Regions from separate parts of the Streptomyces platensis genome, predicted to be linked through region 4. Evidence: riboswitches for the same ligand, from Rfam matches in the RefSeq annotation. Region 4 holds a riboswitch; each other region holds the start of a gene.
What was found. A riboswitch is a leader RNA that binds a small molecule or an ion and turns the genes downstream of it on or off. The one in region 4 is predicted to bind cobalamin.
Positions count from the first base shown of each region.

Region 1: another riboswitch for cobalamin. It lies ahead of CP981_RS26000 (ribonucleoside-diphosphate reductase subunit alpha); the one in region 4 lies ahead of metE (5-methyltetrahydropteroyltriglutamate--homocysteine S-methyltransferase).
Region 2: another riboswitch for cobalamin. It lies ahead of CP981_RS11755 (SCO2321 family membrane protein); the one in region 4 lies ahead of metE (5-methyltetrahydropteroyltriglutamate--homocysteine S-methyltransferase).
Region 3: another riboswitch for cobalamin. It lies ahead of CP981_RS09305 (cobalamin biosynthesis protein); the one in region 4 lies ahead of metE (5-methyltetrahydropteroyltriglutamate--homocysteine S-methyltransferase).

Region 1 is NZ_CP023691.1:5,842,336-5,847,649, forward strand. Features, by position in the region: gene CP981_RS26000 (ribonucleoside-diphosphate reductase subunit alpha) at 1-1,933, opposite strand, end outside; cobalamin riboswitch at 2,093-2,245, opposite strand; gene CP981_RS26005 (Uma2 family endonuclease) at 2,374-2,961, shown strand; gene mctP (monocarboxylate uptake permease MctP) at 3,029-4,696, opposite strand; gene CP981_RS26015 (DUF3311 domain-containing protein) at 4,693-4,953, opposite strand; gene CP981_RS26020 (GntR family transcriptional regulator) at 5,151-5,314, opposite strand, start outside.
Region 2 is NZ_CP023691.1:2,698,304-2,703,617, reverse strand. Features, by position in the region: gene CP981_RS11765 (CbiQ family ECF transporter T component) at 1-1,117, opposite strand, end outside; gene CP981_RS11760 (SCO2322 family protein) at 1,114-1,812, opposite strand; gene CP981_RS11755 (SCO2321 family membrane protein) at 1,812-3,119, opposite strand; cobalamin riboswitch at 3,343-3,463, opposite strand; gene CP981_RS11750 (Strvi_7410 family MBL fold metallo-hydrolase) at 3,793-4,875, opposite strand; gene CP981_RS11745 (aldehyde dehydrogenase) at 5,174-5,314, shown strand, end outside.
Region 3 is NZ_CP023691.1:2,144,195-2,149,508, reverse strand. Features, by position in the region: gene CP981_RS09315 (putative cobaltochelatase) at 1-305, opposite strand, end outside; gene CP981_RS09310 (cobyric acid synthase) at 361-1,932, opposite strand; gene CP981_RS09305 (cobalamin biosynthesis protein) at 2,042-3,124, opposite strand; cobalamin riboswitch at 3,278-3,427, opposite strand; gene CP981_RS09300 (hypothetical protein) at 3,631-4,068, shown strand; gene CP981_RS09295 (caspase family protein) at 4,074-5,314, shown strand, end outside.
Region 4 is NZ_CP023691.1:6,877,861-6,883,174, reverse strand. Features, by position in the region: gene CP981_RS30370 (L,D-transpeptidase) at 1-876, shown strand, start outside; gene CP981_RS30365 (aldo/keto reductase) at 960-2,018, opposite strand; cobalamin riboswitch at 2,219-2,406, shown strand; gene metE (5-methyltetrahydropteroyltriglutamate--homocysteine S-methyltransferase) at 2,579-4,903, shown strand; gene CP981_RS30355 (phosphocholine-specific phospholipase C) at 4,964-5,314, opposite strand, start outside.

The sequences.
Region 1 (5,314 bases), 1.0 Mb from region 4:
GCTCGATGCACTCGTACACGCCCGCGATGGAGGCGATGGTGGCGGTCGGCGCGATGGCCAGCAGCAGCGAGTTGCGCATCCCGGTGGCGGCGATACGGGTGCGCAGCGCCGCCCAGCGGTCCGCCCAGCGGGGCTCGGCGTTCGGGTAGTGGTCCGGGTGCAACACGCCGCGGGCGGTGCGGGTCGCGGACCACGCCGGGTGCGGCCCGTGCCGCTCGGCGAGGTCGGCGGACGCCTCGTAGGCGGCGAGCATGATCCGCTCGGAGATACGGGTCGACAGCTCCTGCGCCTCGGGCGAGTCGAAGGGCAGCCGCAACCGGAAGAAGACGTCCTGGAGGCCCATCAGGCCCAGACCCACCGGGCGCCAGCGGGAGTTGGACGTCCCGGCCTGCTCGGTCGGGTAGAAGTTGATGTCCACCACGCGGTCGAGGAAGGTGACGGCCGTGCGGACGGTCGCGTCCAGCCGCTCCCAGTCCATCTCACCGTGGTCACCCAGGTGCGCGGCGAGGTTGACCGACCCCAGGTTGCAGACCGCGGTCTCCCCGTCGTTCGTCACCTCCAGGATCTCCGTGCACAGGTTGGACGAGTGCACGACCTGGCCCGGCTCGGCGGTCTGGTTGGCGGTGCGGTTGGCGGCGTCCTTGAACGTCATCCAGCCGTTGCCGGTCTGCGCCAGGGTGCGCATCATGCGGGAGTACAGCACCCGGGCCGGGATCTGCTTGAGCGCCCGGCCGTCGGCCTCCAGCTTCCGGTAGGCGGCGTCGAACTCGTCGCCCCACAGGTCCACCAGCTCCGGGGCGTCCGACGGCGAGAACAGCGACCAGTCGGCGTCCGCCTCCACCCGGCGCATGAACTCGTCCGGGATCCAGTGCGCGATGTTCAGGTTGTGCGTACGGCGCGCCTCCTCACCGGTGTTGTCGCGCAGCTCCAGGAACTCCTCGATGTCCGCGTGCCAGGTCTCCAGATAGACGCAGGCCGCGCCCTTGCGCCGGCCGCCCTGGTTCACGGCCGCGACCGAGGCGTCCAGGGTGCGCAGGAACGGCACGATGCCGTTGGAGTGCCCGTTGGTGCCGCGGATCAGCGAACCGCGGGCGCGGATGCGGGAGTACGAGAGGCCGATGCCGCCGGCGTGCTTGGAGAGCCGGGCGACCTGGTGGTAGCGGTCGTAGATCGAGTCCAGCTCGTCCAGCGGGGAGTCCAGCAGATAGCAGGACGACATCTGCGGGTGGCGGGTGCCGGAGTTGAACAGGGTGGGGGAGGAGGGCAGGTAGGACAGCGAGCTGGTGAGGCGGTAGAGCTCCGCCACGTCGTCCAGCGCACGCTCGCTGTGGTCCTCGGCGAGGCCGCAGGCCACCCGCAGCAGGAAGTGCTGCGGGGTCTCGATGACCTGACGGGTGGTGGGGTGCCGCAGCAGGTAGCGCGAGTGCAGGGTGCGCAGACCGAAGTACCCGAAGCGGTCGTCGGCGCCGTCGGCCAGCGCCCGGTCGACCAGCGCGTCCAGCCGGGCGGCGTGCGCCCGGACGAACTCCGCGGTCTCGTCGGCGATCAGCCCCTCGCGGTGGCCGACCTCGACGGAGGCGGAGAAGGCGACCGCCCCCTGTCCGGCCGCCTCCTCCGAGATCGCGAGGGTGAGCAGCCGCGCCGCGAGCTTGGAGTACTGCGGCTCGTCACCGATCAGACCGGCCGCGGCATCGGTGGCCAGCGACCGCAGTTCGGCCTCGTCGGAGCCGGCGTGCCGGCCGCGCAGGGCGGCGGCGGCCACCTTGCCGGGGTCGGTCGCGGTCAGGTCCTCGGTCAGCTGGGTCAGGGTGCGCAGCAGGGCGACACCCGGCCCGTCCTCGCCCGGACCGCCGTCGGCGGTACCGGGAGGCGTGGCCACCACGGGCGGCACGGCCTCGGCGTCTGACGCGGGCTCCGTTGGCGCGATGGTCACGCGATGCTCTCCCTCACTCGGCGGGGCCGGGAGGGGCGGGCGCGACGGGCGCACGCGAGCATGCGGCACCCCGTGACGGCAGGGGTGCGCGGGCACACCACGCGGCGTCCACCGGCCCAACCCTCGGGGCCCGGACGTATCGACGACCGCACCCCTTGCGGTGCGGACGTACCGTCGGCAGGTCCTCGGACTACACGGGCACGCGCCCAGGGCCGGTATCCGCCCGGCCGAGCGCGCTCCTACACCGTTGCGGGACAGTTCCGGATTCCCACCGGATTCCCCTGCGGCGACAGCGAGGACGAGCATACATGTGGGGGTGGCCCCTCAAGTGCACCCCCACATCTAGTGTGTCGTGAGTGATCACACAGTGTCTGTCAGTGGCCTCGGCTATCGTCGGAGGCGCGTTCCTGTTCCGTCCCGTGGAAGAAGGAGAAGGCCTCATGACCGCGCTCGCCGACCGTCCGCACATCATGGAGACCGAGCATTTCGAAGAGGCCGCCCGGATACTCGCCCGCCTGGAAGAAGGCGCGCGGTTGGAACTCATCGACGGGAAGGTCAAGAGCAAGGCGACGCCGGACGGGGATCACGGACGCATCATCCAGTGGCTGCTTCGCATCTGCATGCAGCACAGGCCGGAGCTCTTCCTCGATCCGAACCAGGGCCTGAAGGCGGAGACTTACCGAAAGGGCCGCCTCCGTCCGGACGCCTCCCTCGTGCCGTGCGACGCCTTTGTGGGCCAGGGGGAATGGGCAGACCCCGACCCGGTGCTCATGGTCGTCGAAGTCACCTCGCACGACTCGGACACCGACCAGCGCGACCGCGTGGAGAAGCCCCTCGCGTACGCGAAGACCGGTATCCCGCTCTATCTGTTGATCGACCGCCAGGAGTGCCGGATGGTCGTCCACAGCGAACCCGATGACGGCCGCTACGAGACCGTCCACACCGTGCCGTTCGGCAAAACGCTGCACCTCCCCGACCCCGTCGGCATCACGCTCGAAACCGAGCAGCTGAAGGACTGGGTGAACTGACCCGCCCGCACAGCAACGGGCCGCCGCGTCCCCGGGAGGGATGCGACGGCCCGGTGGCGGGCTTGGCTCAGTGCCCGGCCGGTGCCTCCGCCGTGGCGGGGGGCAGTTCGGCGGCGACGCCCGTGTCACCGGCGTCCGCCGTGTAGTCGGCGGGGCTGGTCTCGTCGATGCCCTCGGGGGCCTTGGCGGCCTTGAGGGCGAAGGTCAGGACGACGGTGACCACGACGTTCAGGACGAAGGCGGTCAGACCGATGTAGCCGATCTCACCGATACCGGGGATCTCCTTGCTGGAGCCGCCGAAGTGCTTCTGGGTCGGGCTGGCGACGCCGTAGGCCGCGAGCGTGCCGTAGAGCATGCCGACCGCCCAGCCGGCCAGCAGCGCCCAGCGGTGGAACCAGCGGGTGAAGAGGCCGCCGACCAGGGACGGCATGGTCTGGAGGATCCAGATGCCGCCCAGCAGCTGGAAGTTGATCGCGACGGTCTTGTCCATGGTGAGGACGAAGACCAGCGCGCCGACCTTCACCAGCAGCGAGACCAGCTTGGCGACCTTGTGTTCCTGCTCGGGCGTGGCGTCCGGCTTGAGGAAGTCCTTGTAGACGTTGCGGGTGAAGAGGTTGGCCGCGGCGATCGACATGATGGCCGCGGGCACCAGCGCGCCGATACCGATCGCGGCGAACGCCACGCCGGAGAACCAGCTCGGGAACATGTCCTCGAAGAGCTGCGGGATGGCCAGCTGCGGGTTGCCCTGGATGTCCGTGCCGGCCTTGATCGCCATGAAGCCGAGCAGCGCCAGCAGACCCAGCATGAGGGAGTACAGCGGCAGGATGGTGGTGTTGCGGCGGATCACATTGCGGCTGCGCGAGGACAGCGTCGCGGTGATCGAGTGCGGATACATGAAGAGCGCCAGCGCCGAGCCGAGCGCCAGGGTGGCGTACGCCCACTGGGCGTTGGGGCCGCTGACCAGCTCACCGCGCGGCTTGCCGGGGACGGCACCGGGCTGGGCCAGCGCCTTGCCGGCCGAGTCGAAGATCGAGTCGAAGCCGCCCAGCTTGATCGGGATGTAGATGATCGCCACCACGATGACGAGGTAGATCAGCCCGTCCTTGACGAACGCGATCAGCGCCGGCGCCCGCAGCCCCGAGGAGTAGGTGTACGCGGCCAGCACGGCGAACGCGATCAGCAGCGGCAGGTCCTTGACGAACCAGTTGGTGTTCTCCCCGCCGCCGATGCCCATCACGTCCAGGACGGCCTGGATGCCGACCAGTTGGAGGGCGATGTACGGCATCGTGGCCAGGATGCCGGTGAGCGCCACGGCCAGCGACAGGGCCTTGGAGCCGAAGCGGCCGCGGACGAAGTCGGAGGTGGTGACGTAGCCGTGCTTGTGCGAGACCGACCACAGGCGGGGGAGGAACGTGAAGATGAGGGGGTAGACCAGGATCGTGTACGGCACGGCGAAGAATCCGGCCGCGCCCGCCGCGTAGATCGCCGCCGGGACGGCCACGAACGTGTAGGCGGTGTAGAGGTCCCCGCCCAGCAGGAACCACGTCACCCAGGTGCCGAAACTGCGGCCGCCCAGCCCCCATTCGTCGAGGTTGGCGGACTGCTCGGCCTTGCGCCAGCGGGCGGCCAGGAAGCCCATGACCGTCACGGCCAGGAAGAAGAAGATGAAGACGGCCAGGGCGACGCCGTTGACGCCCTGGGTCTGGGAAGCGGCGAGCGCGCTCGTGGGAGTCACTGGTCCGCACCGCCCTTGCGGGCGCGCTGCTCACGCTGCACGAGCTTGTAGGCGAGCATGGTGAGCGCGGTCGAGATCAGCACCCACAGCATCTGGTACCAGTAGAAGAACGGGATCCCGATGAGGGTCGGCTCGATTTTGGCGTACGAGCTCACCCACAGCATCGCCACGAACGGAGCGATCAGGCAGAGCCCGGCCACCACACGCGTGGGCGTGACGACCTGTCTGCGAACCGGTGATGCGGCTGACTGGGTCATGACCGTGGCTCCGTCCCCTGGCTGTCTCCTGTGCGATCGGCTGGAAATCTATGGCAGGGCAGTGGTACGCGTCACTAGCTGTCCGCATATCGGTATCAAGAATCCACCCGGCCGCGACCTGCGCCGCTGCCCTTCCGGGCGTGGCAGGGCAGCGGGAAGGCCGGGCGGAACGCGCTCCGCCCGGCGCGGGTCGTGGGTCAGTCCGTGGGGCGCCGCAGCCGGGCGACGAACTTGTAGCGGTCGCCGCGGTAGACCGAGCGCACCCACTCCACCGGCTGCCCCTGCGCATCGAGCGAGTGCCGGGAGAGCATCAGCATCGGCAGTCCGACATCCGTGCCCAGCAGACCGGCCTCGCGCGGGG
Region 2 (5,314 bases), 4.2 Mb from region 4:
GCTCACGGGACGCAGCACGGGATCCGGCCCGGTCCGTGCTCGCCGGGAGCGGGGCGACGAACGCGGGCAGCAGCCCCACGAGAACGGAAACGGCCGGCCAGAGAGGGAGAACGGGGGTGGTGAGCGGGACGGCGGGCGGATGCAGCGCGGCCGGCGCGTAGTCGTTCGCCCAGATCATCAGGGCGGCGACGGCCATGCCGGAGCCCGCGACCAGCCAGGCGCGGGTGCCCCACCGCTCGGGCCGGTAGCGGCTGCGCACCGAGCGGCGGCCACCGAGCCACAGCCCGGCGAGCGCCGCCGCCAGCCCGGCGAGCAGCAGCGGCAGCCCGTAGCCGCCGCCGGTGTCCCCCAACAAGCCGTAGGTTCCGGCGCAGACGCCGAGCAGCCCGCCGAGGGTGAGCACGGACGTGAGGCGGCGTACAGCGGGCGGTACTTGGGCGCTGCGGCCGTAGCCGCGTGCGTCCATGGCCGCGGCCAGCGCCACCGAGCGCTCCAGCGCGCCCTCCAGCACCGGCAGCCCGACCTGGAGGAGCGCCTTGAAGCCGCGGTCGGGGCGCCCGCGCAGCCGGCGGGCGGCGCGCAGCCGCTGGACGTCGGCGACCAGGTTCGGGGCGAAGGTCATCGCCACGACGACTGCGACGCCCGCCTCATAGAGCGCACCGGGCAGGGACTTCAGGAGCCGGGCCGGATTGGCGAGCGCGTTGGCGGCGCCCACACAGATGAGGAGAGTGGCCAGTTTGAGTCCGTCGTACAGGGCGAAGACCATGCCCTCCGCGGTGACCCGGCCGCCGATCCGGACGCCCTTCGCCCAGTCCGGCAGCGGTACTTCGGGCAACGTGACGAGGGTGTGCGTACCGGGGATCGGCGAGCCGAGGAAGAAGGCGAAGACCAGCCGGATGACGATCACGACCAGCCCGAGCTTGACGAAAGCGCCGTACGAGCGGGCCCACGGCGCGTCCGTACGACGCGCCGCGACGGCATACCCGGCCACCCCCACCAGCAGCCCCAGCAGCAGCGGGTTAGTGGTGCGGGAGGCCGCGGTGGCCAGGCCCAGCGCCCACAGCCACCAGGCGCCGGCGTGCAGCGCGGTGGTACGGGTCGCCTGCGGGGCGCTCATCCGCGTCGGCGGCGTGCCTGCCACACCGCTGCCGCACCCAGGGCCACGACGGCCGCGGCCCCGCCGAGCAGTCCGGCGGACGGCCCGCCGTCGCCGCTTCCACCGCCCCCGCCGTCCCCGTCGGCACGGTCCTCCGCCGCTCCCGCGGACGGCGCAGCGGAGGACGCGGACCCCTTCGCCCCGTCCTTCGACCCGTTCACCGCCTCCGCGCATCCCGCCTTCGGGTAGCCGGCGATGGCACACAGCAAGGCGTTGGCGTCGTAGCGCAGCGGCCGGGCGACCGCCGCCAGCGCCTCGCCCGCCGAGGCGTCCTCCGGCACCTGCGCACACTCCGTCCTGGCCTTCGGCGGCCGCTCGCCGCCGGGCGCGTCCGCCGCGGTGCCGAAGTCCAGCACGATGCCGATCCGCTTGCGGCCGTCCTTGGCCGGGGTGTCGCGGCAGATCGCGTCGAAGTCGGCGGCCGGGCGCGGCTTACCGGCCCCGGCGGAGTCCGCGCCGACGGTGAAGCGGAAGCCCTCGACCGCGCCGTCGGCCGGCCGCTGGGTGGCCGGCCCCTCGGTGGCATACGCCCAGGAGCCGCCCTTGCCGTCCCAGAACGACCAGTAGCGGTACTCCTGCGCCTGCGCGGGCCCGGCTGCCAGGCCGGTGACCGTACCGGCCAGCAGCACGGCGCCGGCGATCCTGGTACGCCGCATCAGAGCTGATTCTTCTTACGGCTGCTCAGCAGGAACCCGATACCGGCGCCGATGGCGAGGCCGACGCCGATGACCCACCACACCCCGATGCCGCCACCGTCCGCGGCGTCGTCGGCGTCCCTGGTGTCCTTCTGCGCCGCGGCGGCCGGCTTGGGGCCGGTGGCGTTGAGCGCGGCCACCAGGTCGGTGCCGCCGAAGGAGCGCGGGTCGGTGCCGGTGGCGTGCGCGGCCAGCACCAGCTGGGCGTACGCGGCGGGCCCGTTCTGCTTGGCCCAGTCCGTGGCGTTCTTTTCCAGCCACTTCAGCGGCTTCGCGGCAGCGGCACCGTGCCCGCCGGCCGCCAGCGCCACGACAGCGTCGGCGGTGTTGCCGACATCGGGCTGCTTCTCGGCGCCCGGCATCGCGGAGAGCAGATGCTGCCCGTTCTTGTCGAGCTGCGCGACGAGGTAGGCGCCACCGCCCGCCGCGGCCCGCTCCGGATCGTCCTTCTTCGCGTCCCCGCCGTCCTTGCAGCTCAGTGGCTTCACCGGGGTGTCCGACCGCTGGTCCGCGGGCGCCACGACAAAGCCCTTGCCGAGCGCTCCGGTCGCGGCCGCCGCGGTGGCGTCGGCGTTCGGGGCGGCACCCTTGAGCTGGAAGGTGAACGCGCCGCGCTCGCCCTCCTTCGCGTCACAGCCCAGCTGGAAGGTGAGCAGCCCGTCGTACGGGGTCTTGCCGCCCTTCTTCGAGGTCACCGACTGCGGCTTCTCGCCCGCCGCCGCGAGTGCGCCGATGACCACGGACGTGGAGTTGGCGTCGCTGGGCGAACCGGGCATCGAGCTCCAGCCGCCGTCGTCGTTCTGCACCGACTTCAGCCAGCCCACGGCCTTCTTCACGGTGTCGCTGTGCCCGCCGAGCGCGGCCAGCGCCTGCACCGCGGCGGCCGTCTGGTTGGTGTCCCGCATGGTCTTGGCGTCACAGGGCTTGCCGGGCTCGGCGCGGAAGGCGGTGAACGCGCCGTCGGCGCACTGCTGCCCGACCAGCCAGCGCACACCGGACGCGGCCGGCCGCACCCCCACCGTGTCCTGCGCCAGCAGCGCGAGCGACTGCCGCCACACCCCGTCGTACTGCGGATCCTTGGTGCCGTACAGGCCGTCCGGCAGCTTCTTGGGGGACGCGGACGCGTCGGCGGCGTCGGCGTACGCGGCGGGGGCAGCGGCCGCGCCCAGCACCGCCACGGCCGCCAGCGCCGTGGCGGCGCGGCGCGCCAGGAAGGCGACGGGGTGCGTCAGGGGGGCCTGGTGAGCCATGGAAGCCATGGGGGCCATCGGGTCGGTGCCTCTCGGGTCGGGTCGCGGCGATGGACGCAGCCGCGCTCGGCCGACCGCCCGCGCGACGATCCCCTTGGATCGCGGACGCGGTGGCACCGGGCTCAGCTCCGTATACCTCGACGGTGCCGCGCACCGGCCGTCCCTGTGGCGGACGGTTCCGGTGGCGGGAGCCTTGGTCGTGCCCCCTCGGGTGCTCCGGCTCGTACGGCCGTCCTTCCGGCCAGTCGGCGCGGTACGGGCGGGCCGTCCTCACGGTTGCGGGTCAGCGCCGGATTTCCACCGGCTTCCCCCGATCGGGTACGGATGAAGTTGTCCCGCACACCTTAACCGGCACCCGACGGGCGCTCGCTCGCACGTACGAGCCGACAAAATCCGGCACGAGCCGGGCGGAGCGGCGCGCGAGCCGCGCACGGGGCGGGCGCCCCGGCGCCGGGCACGGGCGGGATCCAGGCACGGGCGGGACGGACGGGAGCCTCGTACCGGCGGGACGGATGGGATCCGGGCACGAGCGGACCGGAAGCCGGTCACCGAACCGGCTGCCCACCGGCCGACCGTGCCCCGACCGTGCCCCCGACCGCGCCCCGGACTCCCCTCCCGCCCGCGGCCCCCGGCACACAGCGGCAACAAGCCGGACCAACCGGGACAGCGGCAACGCGAGAAGGCCGCCCCCTCACACCGCCTGATACCGCACCGGATCCGACCCCGGCACCCACTCCGCACGCCCCTGCTTCACCAGACGGCGCAGATGGGCCTCGGCCTCCGAGACAGCGATATTGCGGGAGCCGTAAGGGATCTGCTCCCACGGGCGGTTCCACTCCATGGCCATGGCGAGCTGCCAGACGGTGCGCGGTTCCTGGAGCAGGGTTTTGAGCTGGGCCAGCCGCTCTTCGTGGTGGGCGATGAGATCGCGCACCCGGCCGCCGGCGTCGGTGAAGGCGTGCTGGTGGGCGGGCAGTACCTCGGCGGGGGCGAGCCGGGCGACGCGTTCGAGGGAGTCGAGATAGTCGCCCAAGGGGTCGGCGTCCTCCCCGGAGCTCTCCATGCCGTGCGGGCCGGGCGGACTCCCCTCCGCGTCCGGGGCCTCGTACAGGCCGATGTGCGGGGTGATGCCGGGCAGGAGGTGGTCGCCGGAGAACAGCCGGCCGAAGCCGGGCGTCCGCGCCGAGGGGTGCTCCTCCTCCAGGTGGAGGCACACATGGCCGGGGGTGTGGCCGGGCGTCCAGATGGCGCGTACCCGGCGTCCCGGCAGGTCGAGAAGTTCGCCGGGGTCGATGCCGCGGTCCGGCAGCGCGGCCTGCCGACCGGGCAGTTTCCGGCCGTTCCCTGTGGCGCGGGCCTTCCGCAGGGGCGCCAGATGGTCGTCCGGTGCGCCCGCCGCCGTGAGCTTGGCGAGCAGGTAATCGAGCCACTGGCCCGGTTCGGCCGCGCGGGTGCGGCGGACCACCGCGGTGTCGGCGGCGTGCATCGCGATCCAGGCGCCGGAGGCCTCCCGGACCTTGGCGGACAGACCGTGGTGGTCGGGGTGGTGATGGGTGATCAGGACGCCGTGCAGGTCGGTGAGGGCGAACCCGCAGGCGGTGACGCCGGCGACGAGGGTGTCCCAGGAATCCGGGTCGTCCCAGCCGGTGTCGATGAGCACCGGCCCGCGGTCGGTCTCCAGGAGGTGGACGAGGGTGTGGCCGAGGGGGTTGTCCGGGATGGGAACGGCGATGCTCCACACCCCGCCCTTGTGGTCGGTCACCTGCGCGGTCATCCCGGTCCCCTCTCGGTGTGGCATACACCCGGTACCCGGCCTCACTATAACTAGAACTGGTTTCAAAGCGGCTTGAAGTATCCGGTCCGGCAGGGCGAGTTGGGATTCGGTCGGTGTCGTGGACTCCTCCAAGTAGAACTGGTATCAGTTCCTGAAGTGAGTGGCCTGATGCCTCGTCAGCAACCGCGCCCGAGGCACCTCGGCAACAGCAGCGAGCCGGCAACGACAGCGAACCGGCAACGACAGCGAACCGGCAGGGACCGCCGGACAGGCGGCCGACCCGCAGGAGGCGGCAGCGATGAGCGACCTCGTCGAGCACGGAAAGCTCTACATAGGCGGTGAGTGGGTCGATCCGGCCGGCCGGGACACGATCGAGGTCGTCTCGCCGCACACCGAACAGGTCATCGGCCGGGTGCCGCACGCCTCGCGGGCCGATGTC
Region 3 (5,314 bases), 4.7 Mb from region 4:
GGGAGTTCGACCATCCGCGTCGGGCGCTCCTCGACGGCGCCGGTCTCGTGCGGCCCGTCGGGACAGCCCGGGTCGGGCGCGTCCGGGGCGCAGGCGAAGCGGCAGCCGCCGACCACGTCCACCGCCGGCATCAGCGCCGACAGCGCCCGGACGGCGGTGCTCTTGGCGGTGCCCTTCTCGCCTCGGACCAGCACGCCGCCCACCGCGGGGCTCACCGCGTTCAGCAGCAGCGCGAGCCGCAGATCGTCCATCCCGACCACCGCGGTGAAGGGGTACTGCGGGGTCGTGTTGTGCGCGGTCGTCATGCTGTGTCGTCCTCCATGTCGCCGTCGAACTCCGGATTCGTCGTGTGCGTACCCCTCATGGCGCCCCCGGAGGCACGAACGGCAGTCCCTCCGGCACCCCTTCCTCCAGCAGCCGCAACAGCGCGGCGGTGTCCGCGTGCTCCTCGATCAGATCGCCCAGCCGGTCCAGCTGCTCCTCGCGCAGCACGCCGAAACGGGTGTCGGGGGCCGGGACGAAGGCCCGGCCCGCGTCCGCCGCGACCCGCCGCAGGAAGGCCCGGCGGAAGCCGTCGCTCTCCAGGGAGCCGTGCCAGTGCGTGCCCCATACGGAGCCGGTCCGGCAGCCGTCCAGGAACTGTTCCTCTCCGCCGGTCACTTCGGCGACCCCGTGGTGGATCTCGTAGCCCTCCACCGGCTCGCCCAGCGCCTCGCCGGCCGGCCGCGCGAGCGTCTTCTCCGCCGCGAACCGCACCCGTACGGGCAGCAGCCCCAGCCCGTCGACCACGCCCGCCTTCGACTCGACCTCGTCCTCGATGCGCTCGCCCAGCATCTGGAAGCCGCCGCAGATGCCCAGCACCGGGCGCCCCCCGGCGGCCCGCCGGGCGATCGCGTCCGCCAGGCCGCGCTCCCGCAGCCATGCCAGCGCCCGTACGGTGCCCCGGGTCCCCGGCAGCACCACCAGGTCGGCGTCGGCCAGCTCCTCGGGCCGGTCCACGAACCGCACCACCACGCCCGGTTCGGCGGCCAGCGCGTCCACGTCCGTGAAGTTCGACATCAGCGGGACGGCACAGACCGCCACCCGCAGCACATCCGCCCCGTGCGGTGGTGCCACCACGCTCTCGCGCACCGCGCCGCGCAGCGAGACCCGCAGACCGTCCTCCTCGTCGATGCCGAGCCCGTGCGCGAAGGGCAGCACGCCCAGCGTCTGCCGCCCCGTGAGGCCGCGCAGCATCGCAAGGCCCGGCTCCAGCAGCGTCACATCGCCCCGGAACTTGTTGACCATGTACCCCGCGATCAGCGCCTGGTCCTCCTTGGACAGCAGAGCGGTGGTGCCGAAGAACGAGGCGAACACCCCGCCGCGGTCGATGTCACCGACCACCACCGCCGGGATACGGGCGGCCCGTGCGAGGCCCATGTTCACGATGTCGGTACGCCGCAGATTGATCTCGGCGGGACTGCCGGCGCCCTCACAGATCACCGCGTCATGGGTACGCCGCAGCTCCTGGAGGCAGTCGGTCACCGTCCCGAGCAACTGCTCCCGGCGGCCCGCGTACTGCGCCTCCCCTGGGGACGTCCCCCCGAAGTACCCCCGGGCGCTGAGCTCGCCCACCGGCTTCCCCAGCAGCACCACCTGGCTGCTGCGGTCACTGCCCGGCTTGAGCAGGACGGGGTTCATCAGCGCGGTCGGCTCCACCCGCGCCGCGGCGGCCTGCATCGCCTGGGCCCGTCCGATCTCCGCGCCCTCGCGCGTGACGAACGAATTCAGCGACATGTTCTGTGCCTTGAAGGGCGCCACCCGGACGCCCTGCCGGACCAGCCAGCGGCAGATCCCGGCCGTCACCACGCTCTTACCGGCGTCGGACGTCGTCCCGGCCACCAACAGGCCACCGCCGACCACCCCGCCGGCTGCCTTCAACCGCCCGTTCACCGGGTCCTCCTCCTGCGCTTCGGGTCACTACACCCGCCCACCCGCTCCGGGTCACTACACCCGCCCACCCCCCGAAGGGGGGTGGGCGGCGGGGAAAAAACGGACGGCCTCATACCGGCCCCGCCTCACGCCCGCGGACCGAGCCCGCCACCCGCCCGCGCCCCCCGGCCCCCCGAGCCGCCGCAGTCACCGCTCCCCGAGCCGCCGCTCTCCGAGCCGCCGCCGCCCGCGCAGCGCCGACCGCCGCCCGCGCCGCCACCGTCGTCACCAGTGCCAGCACGTTCACCCTGCGGGAGAGCCGCACCGCCCGTTCGATGTCCGGCACCGCCACCGGCGGCGCCGCGCCGTTGAGCACCGGACGGTCCTCCACCCGCCCGCCGTACGCCAGCCTGCCGCCCAGCCGTACGCCCAGCGCACCCGCGAACGACGCCTCCACCGGGCCCGCGTTGGGGCTCGGATGCGCACCGCCGTCCGCCCGCCAGGCCCGCAGCGCACCGCGCCGGTCGGGGCCCGCGAGCACGGTCAGCGCGGCGGTCAGCCGGGAGCCGGGCCAGCCGGCGAGATCGTCGAGCCGGGCCGCGGCCCAGCCGAAACGGCGGTAGCGCGGCGACTTGTGCCCCACCATCGCGTCCAGGGTGTTCACCGCGCGGAACGCCACCAGGCCGGGCACTCCGCCCAACGCGCCCCATACCAGGGCGCCGACCACCGCGTCGGAGGTGTTCTCGGCGACGGACTCCACCACCGCACGGGCCATCTGCGGCCCGTCCAGCGCCTGCGGATCGCGCCCGCACAGATGCGGCAGCCGCTCCCGTGCCACGTCCAGATCACCCGCCGTCAGCGCCCCGCCGACGGCCCGCGCCTCCCGGCCCAGCGAGGTGCCGCCCAGCACGGCCCAGACCGTCGCCGCGGTCAGCGCGATCCCGGCGCCACCACGGAGCGACAGCGGAGCAGCGGGAGCGCCGCCCCGCACGGCGCGCTGCAGCAGCGCGGCACCGGCGGCGGCCCCGCCCGCACACAGCACGGCATGAGCCGCCCCGTAACCGCGGTGGTCGCGCCACAGCCGGCGCTCGACGGCACCCGCGGCCCGGCCGAACGCGGCCACCGGATGGCCGCGCCGCGGATCCGCCGCGATCAGGTCGCCGAGAAAGCCGAGGGCCGCGCCGTACACATATCCCGCGTGTTCGCCGCGCATCGGGTCAGACCGCCGTGCGGGCGCGTCCGTGACGTCCCGCCCGGGCCCGAAGGAGCCCTGCGGCAGCGGGCAGTGGAGATCTCAAGGGGCGGCCGGGCATGGCGGTATGTCCTCACTCAGGGTCCGCGCCCTGGCTCGACGTGACGGCGACCAGAGTCTCCTGGCTCCCGGATCGGCGTGTCCTCCGGCCTTCCAGTCCCGCGTACGTCATCCGACGTATGCGAGGCGGACCGTGGCCTTCGCTGGAGGAACGCTCCCCGGTGACAGTGGCGGGACCGCGCCGGATTCGCACCGGACTTCCTCTGCTGTCGCCGATTGGCTCCGGCAGTCCACCACGCCCCGCGAACGCCGTCAACTCACCCTTGACCTGCGACGCTGCCCTGTGGCAGGCGCTGTGGTGCACGCCACAGCGTGGCTGAGGGGTCACGGACGGTTGCCCGCACACCTGATCCCGCGTCACTATCTGGTGCACGGCGGCGAAGGGGCCGCCGGAAGGGGGCCGGGGGATGCCGCAGCGCGCTGACCGACATGAGATCCGTATCAGGATCACGGGCACGAACAATCCTGAGCAGGACGTCGAGGACCTCAAGGCGTGGCTGGAGCGCGAGCCCTGGCTGAACCGGCGGTCGCACGAGTGGGAACTGAGGCCGGCGGGGGAGCGCGACGACGGCCCCGGCGACATGGCCATCGGCGTCGACGACCTGATCCTGGTCGTGGTCGGCGCGGTCGCCGCCGAGATCACCAAGAGCATGGGTATCGCCCTGCGCGAGTGGCTGCGCCGCCGCAGGGAGGAACGCGACACCGGCGAACGGCCCGCCGTGGCGGTCGGCGGCGGGGACGGCGAACTGCGCGCACTGGGCGAGCCGGGACCGGGCGCCGCGGCCCCCGAACGCCCCGATCCCGGCAGCCCGGCGAGCGGGGGCACCAGCACCGCCGGGGACTGAGCCGGATGTCCGAATACGACGCACGGGGCAAGGTCAACCGGGCGCTGCTGATCTGCGTCGACGACTACCGGCATCTGCGGCCGCTGCCCGCGGTGCGGGACAACCCCGGGGAACTCGAACGCGTCCTGCTGGCCCCCGGCACCGACCTCTTCACCAAGGGCGAGGTCGTCATCTGCCGGCCCCAGGAGCCCTGGGAGGTCGAACAGGCCCTGGACGCCGTCACCCAGGAGGCCCGCGGGCTGCTGCTGGTGTACTTCTCCGGCCACGGCCGGGTGGGGCGGGACGGCGGCAATCTCCAGCTCATGGTCGGTGCCTCGGAACGGCGGCACAAAACCGTCTCCTGGCAGGACACGGTGCTGTCCTACCTGGACAACGCGCGGGCCGACCGGATCGTGATCGTCCTGGAGTGCTGTTACGCCGGCAACGCCGGGGAGGCCTTCCACGCCTGCCGCACCCCCACCTCGCTGCTGATGGCCGCACAGCCCAACCGCCGGATCTTCAGCGGCGAGGAGCCCACCGGCGGCAGTGTCTTCACCCGCGCCCTGCGGCAGATCCTGGAACAGGGCATCCCCGGCAAGCGGTTCGTCACCTTCGAGGACCTCGTCCGGGAGCTGCGGGCCCAACTGGCCGGCGAGCGGACCCCGATGGGCGACGTCTGGGAGCCCCGCTCGGCCAAGCAGAACACCGTCGACGACGTCATCCTGTCCTTCGCCACCCCCGGGATCCGGCCGCCCACCCCGCTGCGGATCCGCTTACGGCGCCGGCTGAACACCTCCTTCCGGCACTGGTTCCGGATCCTGATGGTGCTGGCGATCATCGCCGTACCGGCCACCGCGGGCATCGTCCTGCTGAACCTCCCGGGCGCGGCCGTAGCCTGCCCGCCCGCCCTCGAACTGCGGCTGCTCACCACCCCCGAGGCCGAACCCGCGCTGCGCCAGGCGGCCTTCGACTACGAGATGTCCGCCGCCAACACCCGGCCCCTCAGCGGTGAGGGCGACCTCCCCGACGGCTGCCGGCGCGCCCAGATCACCGTCTACTCCGCCGCCAAGGACCAGGTCGACCAGGGCTTCGCCGCCGCCGGCCGCTGGCAGGGCGAGGCCCACGGCACCGGCAAGGACGGGCCGGACGACAAGGGCATCGACCCCCTCTACCGGCCCGGACCCCAGCCCGACATCTGGATCCCCGAATCCACCGCCGACTACTACGAGGCCCGCCGCGGGATGCCCGCCAAGGGCTCCCCGGCGAC
Region 4 (5,314 bases):
GACACCACGTACACCGTGCGGACGAAGGCCAAGTCCGACGGGGGCAAGGAGTCCTCGGCCACCTCGAAGTTCACCACGGAGAAGGCCGGCAAGGTCAACAAGCTCACCAACACCCCGTCCGGCGGGCAGACCGTGGGCACCGGAATGCCGGTGTCGATCCTCTTCGACAACCCGATAGCCAAGGACCGGCAGGCCGAGATAGAGAAGGCGCTGAAGGTCACCACCCAGCCGAAGGTCGAGGGCTCCTGGGGCTGGGTCAAGGACTACTCCGGCAAGGACCGGATCGACTGGCGGCCCAAGGACTACTGGCCGTCCGGCACCAAGGTCTCCGTGAAGGGCGCACTGTCCGGCCTCAACTCCGGTGACGGCGGCTGGTTCGCCCGGGACTACAACTTCGGCTTCACCATCGGCGCCGACCACAAGGCCGTCATCGACGTCCCCTCGCACACCCTGACGATGTACGAGAACGGCAAGAACGTCGGCAGCATCACCGGCTCCGCGGGCTCCCCGCAGGACCCGACCCGCGGCGGGGTGCACACCGTACGCAGCAAGAACGCGGCCGAGACGATGGACTCCGCCACCATCGGCCACGGCAGCGAGTGGATGCTGGACTCCAAGTGGGTCACCCACCTCACCGCGTCCGGGACGTTCCTGCACTCCGCCCCGTGGAACAAGCAGCTCGGCCAGGTCAACAACAGCCACGGCTGCTTCGGCATGAGCACCTCGGACGCCAAGAGGGCCTATGACTTCCTGACGATCGGCTCCACGGTCGAGGTGAAGGGCACCACCAACACCAACAAGACCGATGTCGGCAACGGCCTGGAGGTCTGGCAGGAGAGCTGGCAGCAGTGGCAGCAGCGCAGCGCGCTGAACTGACCCGGCCGGCACCCCCGCGCTGAACGAAACGGACGCCGCCGCCTGACTGTTCAGGCGGCGGCGTCCGTCATAGGGGCGTCGGGTCAGCGGATCTCGCTCGCCGTACGGCGGTAGGTGGAGCGCCGGTCCTCGATCTCGGCCCAGCGGTCGCCGTAGACGTTCTCGATGATGCCCGGCTGCCGCAGGAAGTCGTGCGGGAAGCCCAGCGGCACCGCGCTGGTCCGGTCGAGCCGGTCCAGCGCGTCGGCGTCCAGGGTGACATCGACGGCGCCGAGATTGTCGCGCAGCTGGCTCTCCTTGGTGGCGGCGACGATCGGAATGATGTTGCCGGGCCGGCTGCGCAGCCATGCCAGGGCCACCTGCGCGGGGCTCCAGCCGCCCTGCTCGGCGACCTCCAGCACCGCGGTGAGGGTCTCCTCCTCGCGGTGGTCCGGGGTGCCGCCGTCGTCCACGGCGGCCAGCCGGCCGGTCTCCCCGCGGCGGTACTTGCCGGTGAGCTTGCCGGCCGCGAGCGGCGCCCAGGCCAGCACGGCCAGATCGAAGGCACGGGCCTGCGGCAGCAGTTCCCGCTCCGGCGTCCGCTCCAGCAGGTTGTAGCGCAGCTGTGAGCCCGCGAACGCGGTCCAGCCGCGCAGCTCGGCAAGGGTGTTGGCCTGCGCGATCTCCCAGGCGGGCCAGTCGGACACGCCGATGTAGAGGACCTTGCCCGAGCGCACCAGGTCATCGAGCGCCCGCATGACCTCCTCCACCGGCGTGAAGTTGTCCCGGGCGTGCACCCACAGCACATCGAGATGGTCGGTCCGCAGCCGGTCCAGGCTCGCCTCCACCGACCGGACCAGGTTCTTACGGTGGTTGCCCGCCGCGTTCACATCGCCCTTGTGGGTCGCACAGGTGTATTTGCTCGCCAGAACGAAGCGGTCCCGGCGGCCTTCCAGCAGCTCACCGAGGATCCGCTCGGAGGTGCCGCCGGTGTAGTTGTTCGCGGTGTCGATGAAGTTGCCGCCCGCGTCCGCGTAGGCGTCCAGGATCCGGCCGCTGGTGTCCTTGGCGCCGCCCGGGCCCCCGTCGTCGCCCATGGTCATGGCGCCCAGACTCAGCTCACTCACCCGCAGACCGGTCCTGCCGAACAGTGTGTAGCGCACGAGGTTCCCTTCGTTCAGCGACAGCCGTTCAGCGACAGCTGTAGGTCGTACGCCCACGCTAGGAGCTGGAGTGCACTCCAGGGCAAGCCACGGCACCGCGGGCGGGGGCGCGTGGTGGCCCCGGCGGTGGCCCATGTCACCTGCGGGAGGTCCGGTCGCGGTGTCCGATCCGGGCGGCAGCGCCTAGGGTGGCCGGTGCAACTGGTTCGCCCTGCCCGCCAGGCAGGCGCGTCGCAAGAGGGAACCCGGTGGAATTCCGGGACTGCCCCGCAGCGGTGAGTGGGAACGACCGCCGTCATACGCACTGGGCCCGGCCGGGTCTGGGAAGCGACGGCCAGTAGATGTCCGCCTTCGGCGGATGTGCCCGCGAGTCCGAAGACCTGCCAGTGCCCCCGCGCGACCGGTGCGCGGGGTGATCTCGGTGACCTCGAGGGCGGGTCGGCGGACACTCAGGCGGGCACGGCCGGCGGCAGAGCGCCGGGCCCCGCCGGGTTTGCCGTCCCTTCGCGCCCTCGACCCGTCCCGTGGTCCATGGAGACAGACTCGCGAAGGAGAGTTCCGTGACCAGCAGGTCCGCAGCCGCGGCAGCACGAGCGACCGTGCACGGCTACCCCCGTCAGGGGCCGAACCGTGAACTGAAGAAGGCCATCGAGGGCTACTGGAAGGGCCGCGTCGACGCCGACGCGCTCCGCGCCACCGCCGCCGATCTCCGCCGCGGCAATTGGCAGCAGCTCGCCGCGGCCGGCGTCCATGAGGTGCCGACCGGCGACTTCTCGTACTACGACCACGTCCTGGACACCAGCGTGATGGTCGGCGCGATCCCGGCGCGGCACCGCGCCGCGGTGGCTGTCGACGGGCTGGACGGCTATTTCGCCATGGCCCGCGGCACCCAGGACGTGGCGCCACTGGAAATGACCAAGTGGTTTGACACCAACTACCACTATCTCGTACCGGAGTTGGGGCCGGACACGGTCTTCGCCGCGGACTCCTCCGAGCAGGTCGCCCAGCTGACGGAGGCACGGGGCCTCGGGCTCGCCGCCCGGCCGGTCCTCGTCGGGCCGGTCACCTACCTCCTGCTGGCCAAGCCCGCACCCGGCGTCGCGGCCGGCTTCGATCCGCTGACACTGCTCGACCGGCTGCTGCCCGTCTACGCCGAGGTGCTCGCCGATCTGCGGGCGGCCGGCGCCCGCTGGGTGCAGCTGGACGAGCCGGCACTGGTCCAGGACCGCTCCCCCGCCGCGCTGAACGCCGCGGCCCGCGCCTACCGGGACCTCGGTACGCTCACCGACCGCCCGCAACTGCTGGTCGCCTCGTACTTCGACCGGCTGGGCGAGGCACTGCCGGTGCTGGCCAAGGCACCCGTCGAGGGCCTGGCCCTGGACTTCACCGGGCCCGCGGCCGGCAACCTCCAGGATCTCGCGGCGGTCGGCGGGCTGCCCGGCAAGCGGCTGGTCGCCGGTGTCGTCAACGGCCGCAATGTGTGGATCAACCACTACGAGCAGTCGCTGGCGACCCTGGGCACACTGCTCGGGCTGGCCGAGCAGGTCGATGTGTCGTCCTCCTGCTCGCTGCTGCACGTCCCACTGGACACCGGGGCCGAGCGGGACATCGACCCGCAGATCGTCCGCTGGCTGGCCTTCGCCCGGCAGAAGACCACGGAGATCGTGACACTGGCGCGCGGTCTGGCCCGGGGCACCGGCGCCATCGCGGCCGAACTCGCCGCCAACCGCGCGGACCTGGCCTCCCGGGCGGGCTCGACGCTCACCCATGACCCGGCGGTGCGCGCCCGCGCCGCGGCCGTCACCGACGCCGACGGCCGCCGTTCCCAGCCGTACGCCGAGCGGTCCGCCGCCCAGCGTGCGCACCTCCGGCTGCCGCTGCTGCCGACCACCACGATCGGCTCGTTCCCGCAGACCGCCGGACTGCGCACGGCGCGGGCCGATCTGCGGGCCGGACGGCTGGACACCGAGGGGTACGAGGAGCGGATCTCGGCGGAGATCCGTGAGGTGCTCGCCTTCCAGGAGAAGGCCGGGATCGACGTCCTGGTGCACGGCGAACCGGAACGCAACGACATGGTCCAGTACTTCGCCGAGCAGCTGACCGGCTACCTCGCCACCCAGCACGGCTGGGTGCAGTCCTATGGGACCCGCTATGTCCGGCCGCCGATCCTGGCCGGGGACATCTCCCGTCCCGAGCCGATGACGGTGCGCTGGACCCGCTATGCCCAGTCGCTGACCGAGCGGCCGGTCAAGGGCATGCTCACCGGCCCGGTCACCATGCTCGCCTGGTCCTTCGTCCGCGACGACCAGCCGCTGGGCGACACCGCCCGCCAGGTGGCGCTCGCGCTGCGCGACGAGGTGAACGCCCTGGAGGCGGCGGGCACCTCGGTCATCCAGGTCGATGAGCCCGCCCTGCGCGAGACGCTGCCGCTGCGCGCGGCCGGCCACGCCGCGTACCTGGCCTGGGCCACCGAGGCGTTCCGCCTCACCACCGGCGGGGTCCGTCCGGACACCCAGATCCACACCCATATGTGCTACGCGGAGTTCGGTGACATCCTCCGGGCCATCGAGGACCTCGACGCCGATGTCATCAGCCTGGAGGCGGCCCGCTCCCATATGCAGGTCGCCTCGGAGCTCGCCACGGCCGGCTATCCGCGCGAGGTGGGACCCGGGGTCTATGACATCCACTCGCCGCGCGTCCCGGACGTGACCGCGGCAACGGCCTTGCTGCGCAAGGGACTTGCCGCGATTCCCGCCGAACGGCTGTGGGTCAACCCGGACTGCGGTCTGAAGACCCGCGGCTGGCCCGAGGTGCGGGAGGCCGTGGAGAACCTGGTCACCGCGGCCCGGGAGATCCGCGGCGGTCTGCCCGGCGGAGCTTCCTGAGAGCGTGCGGGCCGAGGCCGGCACCCGTGGGGGTGCCGGTCCCGGCCCGTCGTGGGCGGCTCAGCCCGTGATGATCGCCGGGTCGCTCACGCCCGGCTCGCCGGTCTCCACATGGCCGGCGAACCGGCGCAGGAAGGCGGGGTCGGTGTCGGAGGTGACCGACAGGTCGTACCAGCGCTTGCTGGCCCGCAGGTCGATCGACTTCTTGACGGTGGCGCCCGCCCGGACCGGGTAGGTCTCGGCGGGGCCGCCGTAGGCCTGGGTGACGGTGAGATGGCAGTCGGTCTTGCCGGGGTTGGTCAGGGTCAGTTCGACGCGGCCGGCCGTCTTGTCATGGCGGGCGGTCACCTCGGGCCCGGTCTTCTTGCCGTTGCCCTTGAAGGTGCGCAGGAAGCCGTTCGGGCCGTAGAC